Linked DNA regions of Oharaeibacter diazotrophicus. The protein of the gene in region 2 binds, or shares a complex with, the protein of the main gene of each other region. Links are inferred from orthologs where the notes say so. Each region holds a gene or a part of one and is shown on either strand. Other genes may lie near its edges.

Region 1 (3,168 bases), 1.0 Mb from region 2 along the record:
GGATCAGTGCGTCAGCGCCCAGCGCGCCATGAAGGCGGTGATTTCGTGGGCGTGGGTGGTCGGGTGGACGTCGTCGAAGAACATGTACTCGTTCTGCGTCGCCGTGCTCGCCGACACGCAGGCCGGCACGCGGACGCAGGCGTCGGTGACGTTGGTGAAGCCGAAGGTGGCTGGCGAGGCGATCACCGAGGAGAACAGGGTGTTCAGGTCGAGCACCACGATTTTCGCGGTCGGATTGGCGGTGCGGGCCGCCGTGACCTTGGCCGCGAGGCGGGTGTTGTAGGTCTTGGTGGCGAGCGCGTAGACGGTGCCGAGACCGCTCGCGAGCTTGGCCTGCGGCGTCTTGTCGAGCGCCGGCAGGTTGGAAATCACGACGACCTTCGCGCCGGCCTTCAGCACCGAGGCGAGGTTGGCGGCCATGGCGTCGGCGGCGGCGGTGGCGACCTTCTTGGTGTTGGTCGCGGTGCTCGCCGGCGTCAGCACGAAAATGTCGTTGGCGCCACCGAGCAGCGTCACCACGTCCTTGGCCGCGAACTTGCCACCCTTCTGCAGGTAGGCGCCGATCTGGGTCGGGATCGTCGGGACCTGACCGCCGGTTCCGGCATAGGCGCCGCCGAAGGCGAAGTTGGTGTCCTTGGCGTTGTTGATCGCGCTCGAGAACTTGTTCATCGCGCCGCCGGCCAGGATCTCGGTCCACACCGGCCCGTTGGAGAAGCGGCCCTGGTAGTAGGGCGGCGACGCCGGCTTGGAGCCGGACGTGAACTCGAAGGTGTTGCCGACGTCGCTCAGCGAATCGCCGAAGGAGACGACGCGGTAGTCGGCCGCCGCGGCCGCAGTGACGGTGGCGGCGACGGCGAAGGCCGCGCCCGCGAGCCTGGCCCAGAACGTCTTCATTCAGATCCTCCCGATCCCCGTTCCCTCCGTCCGGCCGGCGCCCTCTCGCGCCCGGCCGCCGGCACGCCGCCTCCTCGCGGCCACCGGTTACGGATTGCGACGTTTACGTAATCGGAAGGCGCGACCTGACGCAAGCGGAAACCGACGTGTTTCCGCAGCCGTCGGCGATACACGTGCGAAAAAACGACGCCGGCCGGAGCGGGTGGCTCCGGCCGGCGCGAAAATTCGTCGGGACGGGCGTGCGGTCAGGCCGCCAGCTCGTCGTCCTCGGTGAAGAGCTCGTCCTTGGAGACGGTCTTGTCGGTGACCTTGACCGAGGCGAGCAGGAAGTCGACCACCTTCTCCTCGAACACCGGCGCCTGCAGCGAGGCGAGCGCGTTCGGGTCCTTGCGGTAGTAGTCGAACACCGCGCGCTCCTGGCCCGGGAACTGGCGGGCGCGCTCGATCAGGGCGCGCTGCAGTTCCTGCTCGGTGACCTGGACCTTGTTGGCCTCGCCGAACTTGGAGAGCACGAGACCGAGACGGACACGGCGCTCGGCGATCTTGCGATACTCCTCGCGGGCCTTCTCCTCGGTGGTGTCCTCGTCGGCGAAGGTCTTGCCGGAGCGCTCCATCTCGGCGGCGACCTGCCGCCAGATGATGTCGAACTCCTGCTCGACCAGGGTCGGCGGCAGCTCGAAGGAATACTGCTTGTCGAGGGCGTCGAGCAGCTGGCGCTTGACCTTCTGGCGGGTCTGGAAGCCGTACTGCGACTCGATCTGGGTGCGCACGGCGCCCTTGAGGGCCTCGAGGCTGTCCATGCCGAGGGTCTTGGCCCAGTCGTCGTCGAGCTTCAACTCGCCGGGCGCCGCGATCTCGAACACCTCGATGTCGAAGGTGGCCGGCTTGCCGGCGAGATGCGGCGCCTGGTACTCGGCCGGGAAAGTGACCTCGATCACCTTCTTGTCGCCCTTCTTGGCACCGACCAGCTGCTCCTCGAAGCCGGGGATGAAGCGCTTCTGGCCGAGGAAGAGGTAGGCCTTGTCGTCGGCGCCGCCCTCGAAGGGCTCGCCGTCGAGCTTGCCGAGGTAGGAGATGGTCAGGCGGTCACCCTCTTCGGCGACGGCGTCCTCGGCCTTCTCCTCGTAGGAGCGGGCGCCCTCGCCGATCTGGCTCAGGCGCTCGTCGACCTCGGCGTCGGTGATGTCAGCGACCGGCCGCTCGATGGCGATCTCGTCGGTCGGGGCCAGCTCGAAGGCCGGCAGCACCTCGTACTTGATGGCGAAGGCGAGATCGACGCCGCCGTCGAGCACCTTCTCGGCGTCCGCGTCGGCCAGCTCGACCTGCGGCTGCATCGCCGACTTCTCGTTGCGCTCCTCGAGCGCCTTGTTCGAGCTCTCGCCGATCACGGTGTTGACGATGTCGGCCATGGCCGACTTGCCGTAAAGCTTCTTCAGGTGGCCCATCGGCACCTTGCCGGGGCGGAAGCCGCGGATCTGGACGCGACCCTTGAGGTCGTTCAGATAGGTCTCCAGCCGACCGGCGAGGTCGGTGGCGGGAACGACGATCTTCAGCTCGCGCTTGAGGCCGTCGGCGGCGGTTTCGGTCACCTGCATGGATGCGTCTTTCGTCCCTGTCGTCGCTCGGCCCGTCCCGGCGCGGCGCGTGGCCGCGGAGCGGACGGGCGTCCCGTTCTGTCGTCTCGATCGTCGGGCGCGTCCCGCACGATCCCTCACGGGACCGGCATTCGGCCGCGACGGCGGGTTCCGGCAGCTCGCGAGGCGCGTCGACTGGTGCGGGCGGAGGGACTTGAACCCCCACGGCTTGCGCCAACGGAACCTAAATCCGTCGTGTCTACCAATTCCACCACGCCCGCGAGGACGCCGCCTGCTTCGCGGCCGGGGCCCGAGGCGGCGTCTCCCATAGCAAAGTTTCGTCGGGGCACAAAGCGAAAAGGCGCGGGTTTCCCGCCCCTCTCCCGCGCCGCGCGGGCCTTCCGCGGGATCAGGGGGCCGCGGTGGTCGCGGGGCCGGCGGGCGCCACCTTCGCCGCGGCATTGAGCGCGGCGACGATCTCGAAGGCGTCGCGGCCGGTGCGGGCGGAAAGGTCGGCGATGCTGTCCGACGGCTTGACCGGGCTGATCCCGGCGGCGACCAGGGCGTCGAGCACGGCCTGTTCGTCGCTGCCGATCGCCGGGGCGACGGCGGTCAGGGGCGCGCTCTGGAGCCGGCCGACCATCTGCATCATCGGATTGCCGCCGCCGTTGCCGGCCGCCAGCGCGAATCCGACGGCGAG
Region 2 (3,080 bases):
CACGAACTTGACGCGGGCGAACTGACCGGTGCCGCCGGTCTGCTTCTTGTGGGTGTAGTCGATCTCGGTCGACTTGCGGATCGTCTCGCGGTACGCGACCTGCGGGGCGCCGACGTTCACCTTGATGTTGTGCGGGGCGCGACGCAGGATGTCGATCTTGATGTCGAGGTGCAGCTCGCCCATGCCCTTGATGATGGTCTGGCCGGACTCGCTGTCCGTGCTGACGCGGAAGGACGGATCCTCCGAGGCCAGCTTGAACAGGGCGACGGTCAGCTTCTCCTGCTCCGACTTCGTGGCGGCCTCGACGGCCATCTCGATGACGGGATCGGGGAACTCCATCTTCTCCAGGATCACCGGCTTCTGCGGGTCGCAAAGGGTGTCACCGGTGCGCGAGTCCTTCAGACCGACGAAGGCGACGATGTCGCCGGCGTAGGCCTCTTCGATGTCCTCGCGGGAGTTGGCGTGCATCAGGACCATGCGGCCGATGCGCTCGCGCTTGTCCTTGGTGGAGTTCAGCAGCGAGACGCCCTTCTGCAGGGTGCCCGAGTAGATGCGCGCGAAGGTCAGGACGCCGAACGGGTCCTCGATGATCTTGAACGCGAGCATCGACAGCGGCTCGGCGTCGGTCGAGTGCCGGACGATCTCCTCGCCCGTCTTGACGTCGATGCCCTTGGTCGGCGGCACGTCGACCGGCGACGGCAGATAGTCGACCACCGCGTCGAGGAGCGTCTGCACGCCCTTGTTCTTGAAGGCCGAACCGGCGAGCACCGGGAACCACGCCGAGATCTGGACCGCCTTGCGGATCAGACGCTTCAGCGTCGCCTCGTCGGGCTCGGTGCCCTCGAGGTAGGCTTCCATCGCGGTGTCGTCGAGCTCGACCGCGGCCTCGATCAGCTCGCCGCGGGCGGCGGTCGCCTTGTCGATGAGGTCGGCCGGGATCTCCTCGTCGTGGAACTTGGCGCCGAGGGACTCGTCCTCCCAGATCACCGCCTTCATGCGAACGAGATCGATGATCCCCTTGAAGTTGTTCTCGGCACCGATCGGCAGCTGGATCGGGACGGGGCGCGCGCCGAGGCGCACCTTGATGTCCTGGATGCAGTTGTCGAAGTTCGCGCCCGTCTTGTCCATCTTGTTGCAGAAGACGATACGGGGCACGCGGTACTTGTCGCCCTGGCGCCAGACGGTCTCGGTCTGGGGCTCGACACCCTGGTTGGAGTCGAGCACGCACACCGCACCGTCGAGCACGCGCAGCGAACGCTCGACTTCGATGGTGAAGTCGACGTGGCCGGGGGTGTCGATGATGTTCAGGCGCTTGCCGTTCCAGAACGTCGTCGTGGCGGCGGAGGTGATCGTGATGCCGCGCTCCTGCTCCTGCTCCATGTAATCCATGGTCGCAGCGCCGTCGTGGACTTCGCCGATCTTGTGGGACTTGCCGGAGTAGTAGAGGATCCGCTCGGTCGTCGTCGTCTTGCCCGCGTCGATGTGGGCCATGATGCCGAAGTTGCGGTAGTCCTCGATTTTATGCGTGCGAGGCATGATCGTCTCCGCCTGAAGCCTGAATTACCAGCGGTAGTGCGAGAACGCGCGGTTGGCTTCCGCCATCCGGTGGGTGTCCTCGCGCTTCTTCACGGCGGTGCCGCGGTTGTTGGAGGCGTCCATGAGCTCGCCCGACAGGCGGTCGACCATGGTCTTCTCGTTGCGGCCGCGCGCGGCCGAGATCAGCCAGCGGATCGCGAGCGCCTGACGACGCTCGGTGCGAACCTCGACCGGAACCTGGTAGGTGGCACCGCCGACGCGCCGCGAACGGACCTCGATCTGCGGCATCACGTTGTGCAGGGCCTGATGGAAGACCTGCAGCGGGTTCTGCCGGGTGCGGCCCTCGACCTGATCGAGGGCGCCGTAGACGATCGCCTCGGCGACCGACTTCTTGCCGTCCTTCATGATCGAGTTCATGAACTTGGAAACGACGAGATCGCCGAACTTCGGATCGGGATTGATCTCGCGCTTCTCGGCACTGTGACGACGGGACATGCCTTAACGTCTCCGACTTGAATTCTGGAGTGGACCGAAGGAGGCCGGGCGGCCGATCACTTCGGACGCTTCGCGCCGTACTTGGAGCGACGCTGCTTGCGGTTCTTGACGCCCTGGGTGTCGAGCACGCCGCGCAGGATGTGGTAGCGCACGCCCGGAAGGTCCTTGACGCGACCGCCGCGGATCATGACGACCGAGTGTTCCTGCAGGTTGTGACCCTCGCCCGGGATGTAGCCGATCACCTCGAACCCGTTGGTGAGACGCACCTTGGCGACCTTGCGGAGAGCCGAGTTCGGCTTCTTCGGGGTCGTCGTGTAGACGCGGGTGCAGACGCCGCGCTTCTGCGGGCACGCCTCGAGATGGCGGGCCTTCTCGCGGTACACCGGCGCGGTGCGCGGGTTGCGGATCAGCTGGTTGATCGTCGGCATACTTCACCTTCAATCTCGTCGGCCCGGCCTTCGAAGTGGCGCCACCGGACCGTTGTCATTCGTTGTGGAGCCACACGATCCACGCGATGGCGCGAACCCGGCGGTCTCCGACCCGTTTTCCCGCATGCCGCACGTCCGTTTGCACAAAACGAAGCGCGCCTACCCGGGGAAGCCCACGGGCGGCGCTGCGGAATGCAGAGGACCAACACCCTTTCGGGGTGCCGATCGTGCGTGCAACAGCTATCTCACCATCGGATCGAGGGGCAGCGTCTAGGCACTCTGCTTCGGTCGCTTTGGGCGCTCCCGAAGCTACAGTCCCTACGGGCCTGCCCTTCAGTGGCGCGGAACATAGTCGGGCGTCCCGTCATCGTCAAGCACGGATCCCCGGATTTCGGCGCTTTCCGGGGGCCGCAGGGCGGCCATGCCGCGCGAAATCGGCATTCCCGGCCCATCGAAGGCCGCCGATCGCGCCCGCGTACCGTCCGGATCGGCCTGCGGACCCGACTCCGGCGCCCGCGCCGGTCGGGAATCGCCCGATTCCCGTCTCGCCGCGACTCGACTCGGTAGCCGCCACCGTTCGCCGGGCGACTCGGAGGAGCCCCGGAATGCGCGAAGGGGCCC

What was found.
Region 1: the proteins of rpsG (region 2) and tig are in contact, whole or in part, in a crystal structure (PDB 3GTY), measured with the Thermotoga maritima proteins. The link is inferred for Oharaeibacter diazotrophicus from one-to-one orthologs. Residues at the interface, in WP_004081843.1 of Thermotoga maritima: Lys34, Lys52, Lys55, Glu59, Arg62, Gln63, Glu66, Asn67, Lys69, Val71, Arg95, Ala109, Lys110, Lys111, Gly112, Arg113, Pro114, Glu117, Glu121, Ile124, Ala125, Tyr127, Asn128, Asn129, Thr130, Gly131, Lys135, Asp139, Arg142, Met143; in WP_004081061.1 of Thermotoga maritima: Glu122, Val124, Val129, Leu130, Tyr133, Glu188, Gly259, Ile262, Tyr263, Glu266, Ser270, Glu273, Gln274, Glu277, Arg308, Gln311, Ile312, Ser315, Tyr316, Glu325, Arg329, Arg336, Leu363, Phe366, Trp367, Arg373, Leu377, Arg381, Leu384, Glu387.

Annotation. Positions count from the first base shown.
Region 1 is NZ_SNXY01000006.1:1,248,837-1,252,004, forward strand. Bases 315-3,168 are described here. They hold tig (trigger factor), read right to left. Parts: upstream 2,490-3,168; coding sequence 1,140-2,489; downstream 315-1,139. Other genes in these bases: EDD54_RS05885 (SGNH/GDSL hydrolase family protein), read right to left, coding at 315-894; EDD54_RS05900 (DUF4405 domain-containing protein), read right to left, coding at 2,878-3,168. Outside these bases: more of EDD54_RS05885, read right to left, coding at 4-314. UniProt on the Bacillus subtilis protein: Involved in protein export. Acts as a chaperone by maintaining the newly synthesized protein in an open conformation. Functions as a peptidyl-prolyl cis-trans isomerase.
Region 2 is NZ_SNXY01000006.1:210,618-213,697, reverse strand. The notes cover bases 297-3,062. They hold rpsG (30S ribosomal protein S7), read right to left. Parts: upstream 2,032-3,062; coding sequence 1,561-2,031; downstream 297-1,560. Other genes in these bases: rpsL (30S ribosomal protein S12), read right to left, coding at 2,088-2,459; fusA (elongation factor G), read right to left, coding at 297-1,536. In the rest of the region: more of fusA, read right to left, coding at 1-296.